2 regions of the Aminobacter sp. MDW-2 genome follow, and region 1 is predicted to be linked to the other one. Evidence: riboswitches for the same ligand, from Rfam matches in the RefSeq annotation. Region 1 holds a riboswitch; the other holds the start of a gene.
What was found. Region 1 has a riboswitch for thiamine pyrophosphate ahead of thiC (phosphomethylpyrimidine synthase ThiC). Riboswitches for the same ligand answer to the same signal wherever they lie in the genome.
Positions count from the first base shown of each region.

Region 2: it holds a riboswitch for thiamine pyrophosphate, as region 1 does, so the genes downstream of both, thiB (thiamine ABC transporter substrate binding subunit) here and thiC (phosphomethylpyrimidine synthase ThiC) in region 1, are expected to answer to the same signal.

Region 1 is NZ_CP060197.1:1,877,013-1,884,705, forward strand. It holds gene fghA (S-formylglutathione hydrolase) at 1-252, shown strand, start outside; gene H5P29_RS09200 (hydroxymethylpyrimidine/phosphomethylpyrimidine kinase) at 269-1,042, opposite strand; gene H5P29_RS09205 (thiamine phosphate synthase) at 1,012-1,617, opposite strand; gene H5P29_RS09210 (thiazole synthase) at 1,614-2,387, opposite strand; gene thiS (sulfur carrier protein ThiS) at 2,390-2,587, opposite strand; gene thiO (glycine oxidase ThiO) at 2,571-3,557, opposite strand; gene thiC (phosphomethylpyrimidine synthase ThiC) at 3,554-5,380, opposite strand; TPP riboswitch at 5,490-5,606, opposite strand; gene H5P29_RS09230 (3-methyl-2-oxobutanoate dehydrogenase (2-methylpropanoyl-transferring) subunit alpha) at 5,795-7,030, shown strand; gene H5P29_RS09235 (alpha-ketoacid dehydrogenase subunit beta) at 7,034-7,693, shown strand, end outside.
Region 2 is NZ_CP060197.1:1,591,746-1,599,438, forward strand. It holds gene H5P29_RS07730 (RNA polymerase factor sigma-32) at 1-481, shown strand, start outside; gene H5P29_RS07735 (M48 family metalloprotease) at 542-1,990, opposite strand; partial or broken gene thiQ (thiamine ABC transporter ATP-binding protein) at 2,177-2,937, opposite strand; gene thiP (thiamine/thiamine pyrophosphate ABC transporter permease) at 2,934-4,550, opposite strand; gene thiB (thiamine ABC transporter substrate binding subunit) at 4,798-5,802, opposite strand; TPP riboswitch at 5,847-5,970, opposite strand; gene H5P29_RS07755 (thiamine diphosphokinase) at 6,075-6,719, shown strand; gene H5P29_RS07760 (ABC-F family ATP-binding cassette domain-containing protein) at 6,723-7,693, shown strand, end outside.

The sequences.
Region 1 (7,693 bases):
GCTGCATGGCGCGCCTATGACACGACGCTTCTGATCGAGGACGGCAAGCGGTTTCCGGAGTTCCTTGTCGACCAGGGCTCGGCTGACAGTTTCCTGCAGGAGGGCCTGCGCCCCTGGCTGCTCGACGAGGCCTGCAAGAAGGCAGGCATCGGGCTCACCCTGCGCATGCAGGATGGCTACGACCATTCCTACAACTTCATCTCGACCTTCATGGACGACCATTTGAGGTGGCACGCCGCCCGTCTGGGCTGAACGCCGAAAGTCGCTCTCACGGCCTGGCCGCCAGCAGCTTGGCGAGGACATGGCGCTTCGCCTTGCCGATGCTGATCTCCAGCGTTTCATATTGTGCCAGATGCGCCGCGATTGCGCTTGCAAGCATGCAGCCGGTGCCGCGCATGGAAACCGCGATGCGCGACGCCTCGAAGCGGATCGGCTCACGGTCGGGCAAGAGCAGCATGTCGGTGGCGCTCGCTCCCGTGGCATGCCCGCCCTTGACGAGAATGGCGGGCGCTCGGGTCTCGAAAAGCTTTGCTGCCTGGCTGACGATGTCGCCTTCGCCGGAGGCCAGCGGCAGGCCGGTCAGCAACGCCAGTTCCGGCAGGTTGGGTGTGACCAACGTGCAGAGCGGAAACAGATTGCGCTTGAGCGCGTCGACGGCGCCGCCGTCGAGCAGTTGACGTCCCGAGGTCGAAGCAAGCACCGGATCGAGCACGACAGGCACCGGCAGGCTGCTCGCCAGCACCGAGGCGACGGTGTCGATCGTCGCGGCCGTTCCCAGCATGCCGATCTTGACCGCAGCAATCGGATTGGCGGCAATGGCCGCGCGCATCTGCTCGGCAATCAGCTGAGGCGGCATCCGTTCGATGCGCTCGACGCGGGCATGTGTCTGCACCGTCACCGCGGTGACGGCGACGCTGCAACGCAAACCGAAGGCCGATACCGTCTCGACGTCGCGGACGATGCCGGCGCCGCCGCTCGAATCCGAGCCGGCGATGATCAGCACATGCGGGGTCATCGCCACTGAGCCGTCGCTGCCAGCCATTCGCGCGTCCTCGCTTCGGGATCAGCGTTGAGCGTGATGTCGGTGACGACGGCAGCTACGTCGGCGCCTTGCGCGAAGACGCCTGCTATGCGGTCGACATTGAGTCCGCCGATGGCGACCAGCGGTGTCGCGCCCACGCGCCGTTTCCAGAGGGCGATGCGGTCGAGCCCTTGCGGCGCCCATTTCATCGCCTTGAGGATGGTCGGATAGACGGGACCAAGCGCGACATAATCGGGCGCGGCGGCAAGTGCTGTGTCGAGTTCGGCGTCGTCATGGGTGCTGAGGCCGAGCTTCATGCCGGCGTGGCGGATCGCCTTCACATCGGCCTCGGCCAGATCCTCCTGGCCGAGATGGACGAAGTCGCAGCCCGCGTCGATGGCGAGGCGCCAGTAATCGTTGACGATGAGCTGGCAGGCATGGCGCGCGCAGATGGTTTTCGCGGCACCGATTTCGCGGCGCAGGCCGGCCTCAACCATGTCCTTGATGCGCAGCTGCACCAGCTTGACGCCCAACGGCACCAGGCGCTCGATCCAGGCGGCGGAATCGACAATCAGGTAGAACGGGTCGAGCTTCATGAAAATGCTGCCATGCCGATGACGGGGGTGGAGGGGACGGCCATGTCGCGCGGTTCAAGCGGGCCGGCGCGGAAGGCTTGGCGACCTGCTGCAACCGCCTTGCCGAAGGCCGAAGCCATGGCGACGGGGTCGCCCGCCTTGGCAACCGCCGTGTTGAGCAGCACGGCGTCGTAGCCGAGCTCCATGACGGTGGCGGCATGCGATGGCCGGCCGATGCCGGCGTCGACGATCAGCGGCACCTCGGGGAAATGGCCGCGCAGGCTGCGCAAGGCATCGAGGTTCTGCGGCCCGCGGGCGGAGCCGATCGGCGCGCACCACGGCATCAGCACCTTGCAGCCGGCATCGAGCAGCCGCCCGGCGACGACCAGGTCGTCTGTCGTGTAGGGGAAGACCTCGAAACCTTCGGCAACGAGAATCCCCGCGGCTTCGACGAGGCCGAACACGTCGGGCTGCAGCGTGTCGTGATTGCCGATGACCTCGAGCTTGATCCAGGGGGTGGCAAAGACCTCGCGCGCCATTTTCGCCGTCGTCACCGCTTCCTTGACCGAGTGGCAGCCGGCGGTGTTGGGCAAGACGCGCACCCCGAGCGACTGGATCAGCGACCAGAATTTTCCGCCTGTCTTGCCGCCGGAAGTCTCGCGGCGCAGCGAGACAGTGACGATTGCGGCGCCCGATGCCGTGATCGCCTCGGCCATGATGGCGGGCGAGGGGTAAAGTGCGGTGCCGAGCAGCAGCCGGGAGGAAACCTGGTGTCCGTAGAGTTCGAGCATGCTCAGCCTCCCTTCATCGGTGCGAGGATTTCGATGCGGTCGCCATCGGCGAGCGCGCAGCCGTCGCGTTCCCTGGCCGGCACGACCTCGCCATTGAGTGCGGTGGCGAGCCAGCCGCCGTCATAGTCGAGCTCGGCAAGCAGGGCGGCGAGCGTGGTGGCCGTCACCTCGTGCTGACAGCCGTTAATGGTGAGCTTCATGGGCGCGCTCCTTCTCCGTCTCTGTGCCCAGGATCATGGCGGCCGCCTTGTGCGCCATGGCGGGCGCGAGCAGGAAGCCGTGGCGGTAAAGGCCGTTGATGCGGATGGTGTTTCCGTCGCGTTCGACGCGCGGCAAATTGTCTGCAAAGGCCGGGCGGATGCCGGTGCCGGTCTCGACAAGCTCGGCCTCGCCGAAGGCCGGATGCAGCGCATAAGCGGCGTTGAGCAGCTCCAGCACCGAACGCGCGGTGATCGGCCCGGCGGCATCGCTTTCGATCATCGTTGCGCCGACCATGAACAGATTGCCCGAGCGCGGCACGACATAGACAGGGATGCGCGGATGCAGCAGCCGCACCGGCCGCGCCAGCGCCACCTCCGACGTCTTGAGGATCAGCATCTCGCCGCGCACGCCGCGCAGGCCTGTCAGCCTGCCTGTGATGCCGGTGCAGTCGGCCTCGACATCGGCCGACCGACTGTGCACCGCGCCGTAGCCGAACTCGAAACGCACGCCCATCTCGACAAGCTTTTGCTGCAGCTCAAGCAGCGCCCGGCGCGGGTCGAGATGCGCTTCCTCTGCGAAAAACAGCGCGCGGGTGAAGCTGCCTTCGAGGTCGGGTTCAAGCGCTGCGATCGCCTCGGCGTCGATGGCGCGGTATCCAGAGGTGCGGCGGCCGAAGCGGTCGAGTTCACCCGCGTCCCGGGCCGGAGCCACGACCAGCGTACCGTTGCGCATGACATGCCCGGGCAGGGCGGCGGACCACCAGTCGGCGGCACCGCGTCCGAGCGAAAGCACCGTCTCTTCGGCACTCTCGCGTTCGCACCAGGGCGCCAGCATGCCGCCGGCCTGCCATGAGGCATTGCCGGCGATCTGCCTTCTGATGTCGACCACGGTCACGCTTGCGCCGCGCGTGGCCAGCTCATGCGCGAGCGTCAACCCGGCGACGCCCGCGCCACGGATCAGCACCTTCATGGCTGGCCTGCCGTCTCCGCGGGTTCGGCGCTTTCCACCGGCATGTAGAGGTCGCCGCCGTCGCGGTACTTCGCCGCCATCGCTGCCAGCCCTTCCTTCTGCGCCTCGGCGCGGATGTCGTGGGAGATCCGCATCGAGCAGAATTTCGGGCCGCACATGGAGCAGAAATGCGCCACCTTGTGTGCTTCCTTGGGCAAGGTCTGGTCGTGGTAGGAACGCGCCGTCTCCGGGTCGAGCGACAGGTTGAACTGGTCCTCCCAGCGGAACTCGAAGCGTGCCCGCGACAGCGCGTCGTCCCTGACCTTGGCGGCCGGATGACCTTTGGCGAGGTCGGCGGCGTGTGCTGCGATCTTGTAGGTGATAACGCCCACCTTGACGTCGTCGCGGTCGGGCAGGCCAAGATGCTCCTTGGGCGTGACGTAGCAGAGCATGGCCGTGCCGAACCAGCCGATCATTGCAGCGCCGATGCCAGAGGTGATGTGGTCGTAGCCGGGCGCGATGTCGGTGGTCAAAGGCCCAAGCGTGTAGAAGGGCGCTTCGCCGCAGACCTCGAGCTGCTTGTCCATGTTTTCCTTGATCTTGTGCATCGGCACGTGGCCGGGGCCCTCGATCATCACCTGGCAGTCCTTGGCCCAGGCGATCTTGGTAAGTTCGCCCAGCGTCTCCAGTTCGGCGAACTGGGCGGCATCGTTGGCGTCTGCAATCGAACCTGGGCGCAGGCCGTCGCCGAGCGAAAAGGCGACGTCATAGGTTCGGCAGATGTCGCAGATCTCCTCGAAATGCTCGTAGAGGAAGCTCTCCTTGTGGTGATGCAGGCACCATTTGGCCATGATCGAGCCGCCGCGCGAGACGATGCCGGTGACGCGGTCAACTGTCAGGTGGATGTAGGCGAGCCGCACGCCGGCATGGATGGTGAAATAGTCGACGCCCTGCTCGGCCTGCTCGATGAGCGTGTCGCGGAACACCTCCCAGGTCAGGTCCTCGGCGATGCCTCCGACCTTCTCCAGCGCCTGGTAGAGCGGCACCGTGCCGATCGGCACCGGCGCGTTGCGGATGATCCAGTCACGGATGTTGTGGATGTTGCGACCGGTCGACAAGTCCATCACCGTGTCGCCGCCCCAGCGCGTCGCCCACACCATCTTCTCGACCTCCTCGGCCATCGACGAGGTGACGGCGGAATTGCCGATATTGGCGTTGATCTTGACCAGGAAATTGCGGCCGATGATCATCGGCTCGCTCTCGGGGTGGTTGATGTTGGAGGGGATGATGGCGCGGCCGCGAGCGACCTCGTCGCGGACGAATTCCGGGGTGACGAAATCGGGAATGACGGCGCCGAAGCTCTCGCCGTCGCGTTGAAGCTTGGCCCGGATCTGCTCGCGGCCGAGGTTCTCGCGGATGGCGACGAATTCCATTTCGGGCGTGACGATGCCGGCGCGGGCATAAGCAAGCTGGGTGACGGCGCGGCCGCCGGTGGCACGCAGCGGGGCGTTGCGAACCGGGAATTCCGGCGTCAGCCTTTCGCCGGAGACGAAGCCATTGTCCTCAGCCTTGACCGCGCGGCCTGCATAACGCTCGACGTCGCCGCGGGCGATGATCCAGTCTTCGCGCAGCCGCGGCAGGCCGCGCTCGATGTCTGTTGTCACCGACGTGTCGGTGTAGGGGCCTGACGAATCATAGACGGTGACCGGCGGCTCGCCGGCGCTCGGATGAAGCGAGATCTCGCGCATCGGCACACGGATGTCGGGATGTAGCTTGCCTGGCTTGTAGACCTTCCGCGACGCGGGAAGTTCGCCAACGGTGACTGATGGGGTGTGGGCATTCATGAGTGAGCCTCCTGGTTGGAGACCCAGTCCATGCGATGAGAAGGAGGAGAGGTTTTGCCTGGGGACTTCGGGCAAGAATGAGCCCGAATGCCTGAGCCGGATATCCGGCCTGCTGCGCCTCGCACCGTCCCTACGCCAGTATGAACTGGATCAGGTTCAACGGGTCACTGCGCTGCGCGAGCCAGCAGAATCTCAGCCCCTTGTCGGGACCCCCCTGGTGAACCCTAAGCATGGAGGCGGAACCGGCGTCGTGTCAACGGCCTTTCGCCGAGGCCGAGAGAATGCCAAAGTCGGGAGCATCGAGACCCATTGCGGTTTCGAAGACGATCGGATAATAGGTCAGCGTTACTGACATAAATTGTCTGCCGCGCAGGGAGGACCAATTGGCCTGCGCACGCGACAGGAGGAGCATCCGTGACGGACAATCCCGCGCCGCTGAAGTTCCATGTGCCCGAGCCGGAAGTGCGCCCGGGCGGCACCCCCGACTTCTCCAATGTGCCGATCCCCAAGGCGGGTTCGGTCGACAGGCCGCCGGTCGACGTCGATCCCAGGACGATCCGCGACCTGGCTTATTCGATCATCCGCGTGCTCAATCGCGAAGGCGATGCCGTAGGTCCATGGGCCGGTACGCTGACCGACGAGGAGCAGATCGAAGGGCTGCGCCACATGATGACGCTGCGCTCCTTCGACGCGCGCATGCAGATGGCGCAGCGCCAGGGCAAGACCTCTTTCTACATGCAGCATATGGGCGAGGAGGCGGTTAGCTGCGCCTTCCGCAAGGCGCTCGTTCAGGGCGACATGAACTTCCCGACCTATCGCCAGGCCGGCCTGCTGATCGCCGGCGGCTATCCGATGGTCGACATGATGAACCAGATCTATTCCAACGAGATGGATCCGCTGAAGGGCCGCCAGCTGCCGATCATGTATTCGGCCAAGGATCACGGTTTCTTCTCGATTTCCGGCAACCTGACCACCCAGTATATCCAGGCGGTTGGCTGGGCGATGGCATCCGCCATCAAGGGGGACACCAAGATCGCTGTCGGCTGGGTCGGTGACGGCGCCACCGCCGAGAGCGACTTCCACGCCGCACTTGTCTTCGCCTCGACCTACAAGGCGCCCGTCGTCCTCAACATCGTCAACAACCAGTGGGCGATCTCGACCTTCCAGGGCATCGCCCGCGGCGGCTCCGGCACGTTTGCGGCGCGTGGGCTTGGGTTTGGCATCGCGGCCTTGCGTGTCGACGGCAACGACTATCTCGCTGTCCATGCGGTGGCGAAATGGGCGACGGAGCGGGCCAGGCTCAATCTCGGGCCGACGCTGGTCGAATATGTCACCTACCGTGTCGGCGCACATTCCACGTCAGATGATCCATCCGCTTACCGGCCCAAGACAGAGTCCGATGCCTGGCCGCTGGGTGACCCGGTGATCCGGCTGAAGAACCACCTGATCAAGCGTGGCCTATGGTCGGACGAGCGCCACAAGCAGACCGAGGCGGAAATCCTCGAGGCGGTGATCACGGCGCAGAAGGAAGCCGAGAGCCACGGCACGCTGCATGCCGGCGGCAAGCCGTCGACGCGTGACATGTTCGAGGGCGTCTATGCCGAGATGCCGCCGCATCTCCGTCGCCAGCGCCAGAAGGCGGGAGTGTAGCCGATGCCGCGCATGACAATGATCGAGGCCATCCGCAGCGCCATGGATGTCGCCATGGGCCGCGATGACAACGTCGTCGTTTTCGGCGAGGACGTCGGCTATTTCGGTGGCGTCTTCCGCTGCACCCAGGGTCTTCAGCAGAAATACGGTCGGGAGCGCTGTTTCGACGCGCCGATCAGCGAACTTGGCATCGTCGGCGCCGCCGTCGGCATGGCTGCCTATGGCCTCAAGCCATGTATCGAAATCCAGTTCGCCGACTACGTCTATCCAGCATATGACCAGATCGTTTCGGAAGCGGCACGGTTGCGATACCGCTCCAATGGCGAGTTCACCTGTCCGATCGTCATCCGCATGCCCACTGGCGGCGGCATCTTCGGCGGCCAGACCCACAGCCAGAGCCCTGAAGCGCTGTTCACCCATGTTTCCGGCCTCAAGGTGGTCGTGCCGTCCAATCCGCTCGACGCCAAGGGCCTGCTGATCGCCTCGATCGAAGACCCGGATCCGGTGATCTTTCTGGAGCCGAAACGATTGTACAACGGCCCCTTCGATGGCCATCACGACCGTCCCGTCACGGCATGGTCGAAGCATGAGTTGGGCGAGGTGCCTGATGGACACTACACCACCCCGCTCGGCAAGGCAGAGATCCGCCGGCCGGGTTCCGCC
Region 2 (7,693 bases), 290 kb from region 1:
GTTCTTCAACCTGCGGCGCATGCGCGCCCGGCTCGCCCAGGGCGGCGACCCGCTCGGCGGCACCGCAGCCTATCAGGAGATTTCGGTAGCCCTTGGCGTGTCGGAAGCCGACGTCGCGCTGATGGACATGCGGTTGTCGGTGCCCGACACCTCGCTCAATGCGCCGCTCAGCGACGATGGCGATTCGGGCGAACGGATGGATCTGCTGGTCTCGGACGATCCCTTGCCGGACGAGCTGGTCGGCGAGGCGATCGACATCGAGCGCCGCTCGGGATGGCTGCATGACGCGCTCACCGTGCTCAATGCGAGGGAACTGCAGATCATCGAAGAACGTCGGCTGACGGAGGAAGGTGCCACGCTGGAAGAGCTCGGCACCTCGCTCGGCATCTCGAAGGAGCGGGTTCGCCAGATCGAGACCCGCGCCATGGAAAAGCTGAAATCAGCGCTGGAGCGGAAGAACTCGGCGTTCCAGGTCGCCTGAGCGCTGATCTCTTGGACCTGCATCGTGCTTGCCGAACGTCCCGATTTCCGGGCCGATGCGCTACCGGTCGGTGACGATCTTGACCTTGTCGCCGGCGGAGACCGAGGCGCCGGGCGCCAGCGCATTCAGAACCCTGAACAGGTCGAGCTTGCGGTCGACGCCGACCATGCTGGCGGCGAGCGAGCCCATGTTCTGGCCGGGCTGGACGGTGACGACGCGGATGCGCAACGGCTTCAGACCAGCCTTCTCCGCTGCCGTCATGACCCGGAAGCTGGAGCTGACCGAACGGGCGATCTGGTCCAGCGCGGTGCTGGCCGTCGGAGCGGCCGTCAGCAGGCGATAGACCTGCGCGCCATTGCGGATCACGACGATATCGAACTGCCAGCCTTCGGCGCTGGCGCGGGCGAAGGCCGCCTCGTTGCCGTTGATCGTATCGGCGCGCACGCTCGACGGGTCGAGGCCTGCGACCCAGCCGCTCTTGACGTAGTCGGTCAGTGGCAGCTTGGCGTCGATCGCCACGCCATCGAAGCGGATAGCCGTATTGTCAGGTCCGGTCGCTGTGACGGCGGCTGCCGTGTTGTCGATGACAAAGCCTTGCGGCACGGCAAACGAGATGCCGAGCTTGGGGTGCATGAAGGTGGTGCCGCGCACATAACCTTCGTCGGGCGTATCGCCGAACAGCAGGCCGTCGATGCCGGCGAGGAAGGAATCGCGATCGCGGCGGCCGATGCCGGGCGCGCCGAACTGGCGGGCGTGGCGCTGGGCAAGGTCGATGCGCTGCGGCGCGTTGGGGTGGCTCGCCAGGAAGTCGAGGCTGGCGTCGGTGGCGCCGCTGACCGCGCGCAGGTCGGAGTAGGCGGCCATCGACTGCAGGAAGCGTCCTGCGGCAAACGGATCGTAGCCGGCCTGGCCGCTCATCTTGATGCCGATGCCGTCGGCTTCCAGCTCCTGATTGCGCGAGAACTGGGCGAGCCGGAGCTTGCCGCGGATCAGCGCTGCCTTGGCGGTCGGGCTTTCGCCGAGCACGTCGGTGACGACCTTGGTCGCCAACACTTCCTCGGCTTCCTTCTGCTGACGCTGGATGCCGTGGTTGGCAGTGACGTGGCCCATCTCGTGCGAGATGACGGCGGCAAGCTCGGCCGAATCATTGGCCAGCGCCAGCAGGCCGCGCGTCACGTAGAGATAGCCGCCGGGCAGCGCAAAGGCATTGACGTTGGGCGAGTTCAGGATAGTGATGCGGTAGGTCTGGTTCGGGTTGCTCGACACGGTGGTCAAGCTGCCGACAACCTTGGCGACCATGCGCTCAAGCTTGGGATCCGAATACTCGCCGCCATAGGTCGCCAGAATGCGCGGATGCTGCGCCTTGGCGATCTCGGCGAGCTTGTCGTTGCGGGTGACGTTGTCGACGGTGACAGGATTGTTGGACGGCTGGAAGCCTGACTCGCGGACATCGGAGGGGTTGAGTATCTGGCAACCCGAGACAAGCGCCGACAGCGCGACGGCAACCATCAGGCGCGCATAGCGGGGCGTTCTCGTCTCGATCAACATGTCGCGGCAGGTGGGCAGAGCTCGCGTCCTTTCGAAGTCTTTAGGCGGCAGGCAAAGCAGAAGCGGGCCCGACCAGATGGACGTAGCCACAGACGACTCGCCGACACAATAAGGCCGATACCGCCAATGTGGCGATTTGGCTGTAAATTATGTCCGCTTCCGGGCAACCCGGCGTGATCGCGTCATCACCGTTCACCGCCGATATAGTGTCTGAACGCTTCAGGTCCAGCATTGGTGAAGAAATCCGCAGTCTTTCCAGCCGCCGCGACAGTGCCAGCCTCGACGAAAACCATGTTTTTAGCCAGTTTTCGGGCATCTTCGGGCTGGTGTGTCACGAAAAGCACGGTCATGCCGCGTTCTGCATGAAGGCTCGCCACGAGATCCAGCATATCCTCGCGCAATGCTGGTCCAAGCGAGGCAAAGGGTTCATCCAGCAGGAGAATCGGCCGGTCGCGGACAAGGACGCGCGCCAGCGCCACGCGCTGGCGTTCGCCGCCCGACAGTTCGCGGGGCAGGCGCTTCTCCATGCCGGCGAGGCCGACGCGTGTCAGTGCGGTTGCCACGTCCCGCCTGTCGGCAGTGGCCAGGCGCAGCGCAGGCGAGCGACCGAGCCCGACATTCTTCTCGACGTCGAGATGGGCAAAGAGGTTGTTTTCCTGGAAAACCATCGACACCGGCCGCTCGGATGGCGGTGCGATCGTCACGTCGACGTCGCCGATCAACACGCGGCCTTCGCGCGGTGTCTCAAAGCCGGCGACGAGGTTGAGCAATGTCGACTTGCCGGCGCCGCTCGGTCCCATGATCGCGGTGATCTCGCCCGGTGCAAAGGTCACGTCGAAGCGCACCATGGTGTCGCTATAGCTGAACACCACATGGTCGAGGCGTACCGCGGCACTGGTCGAGGTCATTTCGCAGTCTCCCTGCCGAGGCGGTCGGCGAGCATTGTCAACGCCAGGCACAACAGGCCGAGCATCAATGCAAGTCCCGCCGCGTCATCTGTGCGGTAGCTGCCCATGCGGGCGAGCAAAAGGTAGGGCAAGGTCTGCACCGCGTCGCTGCCGAACAGCGCGATGACACCGAGATCGCCGAGCGACAGCGCCATGGCAAAGGAGAATGCCGTTGCAAGCGGGCGCTTGAGCACCGGCCAGTCGATCAACCGCAGCCTGTTCCAGCCTGAGATGCCGAGCTGGGCGCACAGCCTTTCGTGACGTTCGCTGGCCGCGTCATAGGCAGGGCGGACGGCGCGGACGGCAAATGGCATGGCCATAACGGCGTTGACGGTGACGACCATGAATGGCGCCAGCGAAAACACCTCGACCGACTGCCGCACCAGCACGAACCAGCCGGCACCGATGACGATCGGCGGCACCACCAATACGAAGCCGGCGCCGGTGTCGGTGAAGCGTTCGAGCAATGTCTTTTCGCCGCCTGTCCTGCTGCCGGCCAGTGCCCGGCGCGCCATGACGAGGGACAGCGCAAGCATGGTTGCGAGTGTTGCCGACAGCGTCGCAAGCACGATGCTGGTCAGTGTCGCACGCTGCACCGCCGCTTCGCCGGCGAGGCGGCCGAGATTGGCCTCAAGCCCGGAGACGATTGTCGCCAGCATCGGCCCGCCGACGAAGACGAGCGCCACAACGATGATGGCGGTGTTGAGCGCCTTCTCGCCGGTCTTTGCCTTGATGTAGTTGCGCTGGGCCACCGGCAGATTGGCGTCGCCGGTCGTGTTGGCACCGAGCCGCATCAGCGCCAGAACCACAACTGCCGTGAGCGCGATCTGCAGCAGGGTCAGGGCGACTGCGCGCGCGGGGTCGAAGTCGAAGCGCAACGCCTGATAGATCGCAACCTCAAGCGTTGTTGCGGCCGGGCCGCCGCCGAGCGTCAGCACGATGGTGAAGGAGGTGATGCACAGCATGAAAACGAGGCCCGCAATGCCGGGCAAGGCTGCTCGGATTGCCGGCCATTCGATCATGCGGAAGCTCGACCGTGCGCCCATGCCGAGCTGGCTCGCCAGCCGCCACTGGTCCGCCGGCACCGTCTGCAGCGCCTCCAGAATCAGCCGCGTCGCCAGCGGCAGGTTGAAGAAGACATGGGCAACGAGAATGCCGGACAGCCCATAGATGCCGGGCCAGGTGCCGCCGGTCAGCGCCGCCAGCGGTTCAGCGAAATAGCCGGCGCGGCCGTAGAGCGACAGGATGCCAAGGGCTGCGACGATCGCCGGCAAGGCGAGGGGAACGGCAAACAGGCGCAGGATCAGCGCGCGGCCGGGAAAGGCGGGATGCCGTGCGAGCGCTCGGGCAACGAAGATCGCCGGCACAACCGACAGCAAGGTCGACAGCAGCGCCTGCCACAGGGTGAAACGGGCAATGCGGAAGAGATAGGAATCGAAGGCGTCGGCAGCACCTTGTGGATTGCGTGCGGCCTCGATGCCAAGACCGGCAAATGCGCCGCCGATCAGGATGCCGATGGCCGCCAGCGCGATGATGCCGGCGGCGATGCGGGGGTCTGTACGGCTCACCGACATGCAGGGCCGCGATTGGCTAGGCGCAGGTGCGGCAGCCGCGATGGGTCGCGCTCTGTCCCACCCCCCTCTGGCCTGCCGGCCATCTCCCCCGCAAGGGGGGAGATCAGCGGCTTGGATGCCCACGCACCACCGGCAACCTCTGGGGTTGGCGAGAGCCATTCCACTACCAATCTCCCCCCTTGCGGGGGAGATGGCCGGCAGGCCAGAAGGGGATGTTCAAGCGCAACCATGGCAGGTCGACAGAGCCTTACTTGCTCATCACGCCGAGCCACTCGTCGACCCAGGCCTTGCGGTTGGCAGCCACCTCGTCGGCGCTGAAGATCAGCGTCTTGGTCGGCTTCACCAGCTTGTCGAAGGCAGGGTTGAGCGGCTTGTCGGTCTTGCCGGCGGGCAGCATCCAGTTGGTTTCGGGTACGGCGTCCTGGAAGCCTGGGCTGGTCATGAAGGCCATGAACTTTTCGGCCAGCGGGTTCTTGGCGCCGGTCGTGGTGATGCCGGCGACCTCGATCTGCAGGTAGTGGCCTTCCTCGAAGGACGCCGCCTGGTAACGCTCGGTGTTCTCGGCGACCATGTGGTAGGCTGGCGAGGTGGTGTAGGACAGCACCATCGGCGCCTCGCCCTTGGTGAACAGGCCATAGGCCTCGCTCCAGCCCGGGGTGACGGTCAGCACGCGGCCCTTGAGCTTGGCCCAGGCTTCCGGCGCCTTGTCGCCATAGACCGACTTGACCCAGAGCAGCAGGCCGAGGCCCGGCGTCGAGGTGCGCGGATCCTGGATCGCGATCTTTTCTTCCGGATTGCCCTCGACAAGTTCCTTCAGGCTTTTCGGCGGGTTCTTCAGCGTCTCGGTGTCATAGACGACGGCGAAGTAGCCGTAGTCGTAGGGAACGAAGGTGTCGTCCTTCCAGTCACCCGGAACCTTGACGTCGGCGCCGGCGGCACCATGCGGCGCAAACAGGCCGGTGGCCTTGGCTTCGGCTGTCAGGTTGGTGTCGAGGCCAAGCACGATGTCGGCCTTGGTCGATGCACCTTCGAGCTTGACGCGGTTGAGCAGTGCTACGCCATCGGCGACCGAGACGAAGTCGACAGTGCAGGCGCAGTCGGCTTCGAAGGCCTTCTTGACCTGCGGGCCGGGGCCCCACTCGGAGGTGAAGCTTTCATAGGTGTAGACGGTAAGCTTGCCTTCGGCAGCGGCAGGGAAAGCAACCGTGGCCAGCGCCAGGGCGGAAGTCATGGACAGGATCAACGAGCGCATCGGCGCCTCCTTCATAGGTGTTGAAAGGGAATTTGAAGCGCCGGGCGTCCGAAGCATCTAATCCCTCCGCCGGTACAAACCGGATCAGGTTCAGCGGGTTGGCCGGGACGGTTCCCTATGCCTCTCAGCCGGCACGCAATTGCGCGACCGGCACCCCGTTAGAGCGGTTCAACAAATAGGCTCGCGCATCAGGCCACGCAAGCGGTAGTTTGCCGGCCACCGACCGCGTCGCGGCCTTCCGTTTCGGCTGCCGGGCTGGTAATGCGCATGCCATGACCCGGTTCACCATACTTCTCGGCGGCGAGCTTTTCCGCACCCCGCGCCTCGACCGCCAGGTGGCGGGCAGCAGGGTGATTGCGGCAGATGCCGGTATCCGCCATGCCGCCACGCTCGGGCTGATGCCGGAACTGTGGCTCGGCGACTTCGATTCCGTGCCGGTAGATCTCGACCCGCGTTTTGCCGACCTGCCGCGGGCGACCTTTCCGGCCGAAAAGGACAGGACCGACGGTGAACTGGCCATCGATGCCGCGCTTCGGCTCGGCGCGACCTCGCTGGTGCTTGTCGGCGCCTTCGGCGGCGCCCGCGCCGACCACGCCTTCCTTCATTTCGCCCTTGCGCTCAGGCTTGCCGAAGCCGGCATCGAGGTGCTGCTGAGCAGCGGGCGCCAGGAGGCTTTGCCGCTCCTGCCCGGCAGCGCAGGCTTCGACTATGAAGACGGCATGCTGTTTTCGGTGCTCGCCTTCTCCGAGCTGACCGGGCTGTCCGAACAGGGCGCCAAGTGGCCGCTCGACAATGTCGACGTGCCGTTCGGTTCGTCGCTGACCCTTTCCAATGAAGTGCGGGGTCCGTTGCGGATTTCGCTCGGCAGCGGCCGTGCCCTACTCCTCGCTCATCCCTTTCCTGCCTCGGATTTCTGAAACATGGCGCCTCCGCTTCTCAATCTCGACGGCATCCGTCTGACCTTTGGCGGCACGCCGCTGCTCGATGGCGCCGCACTGACGGCCGCTGCCGGCGACAAGATCGCGCTTGTCGGCCGCAACGGCTCGGGCAAGTCGACGCTGCTCAAGATCGCGGCGGGCATGATCGAGCCGCAGGACGGCGTGGTGTTCCGCCAGCCGACGGCAACCATCCGCTACTTGCCGCAGATGCCCGACATGGACGGCTTCGCCTCTGTCCGCGCCTATGTCGAAGCCGGGCTCGGACCTGCTGACGATCCGCATCGCGCCACCTATCTGCTCGACCATCTCGGCCTGACCGGCGAGGAGCCTCCGGCCGACCTGTCGGGCGGCGAGGCGCGCCGCGCAGCACTTGCCCGCGTCATGGCGCCCGAGCCCGACATCCTGCTGCTCGACGAGCCGACCAACCATCTCGACCTCTCGGTCATCGAATGGCTGGAAGAGGAACTGATCCGCACCTCCTCGGCGCTGATCCTGATCTCGCACGACCGCCGTTTCCTCGAGCGCGTCAGCCGCAACACCGTCTGGCTCGATCGCGGCCAGACGCGCCGGCTCGACCGCGGCTTTGCCCATTTCGAGGAATGGCGGGACCAGATCCTGGAGGAAGAGGAGCGCGAGCAGCACAAGTTAGGCCGTCAGATCGTGCGCGAGGAGCATTGGCTGCGCTATGGCGTGACGGCGCGGCGCAAGCGCAACATGCGCCGTCTCGGCGAGCTGCAGACGATGCGCCAGACGTTCCGCAGCCATCGCGGTGCCGAGGGCGTGGCAACCATGGTTGCGAGCGAGGCGGCAGAATCCGGCAAGCTTATCATCGAGGCCAAGAACATCGACAAGAGCTTTGGCGAGCTTTCAGTCGTCAAGGGTTTCTCGACCCGCATCCAGCGCGGTGATCGCGTCGGTCTCGTCGGCCCCAATGGCGCCGGCAAGACGACCTT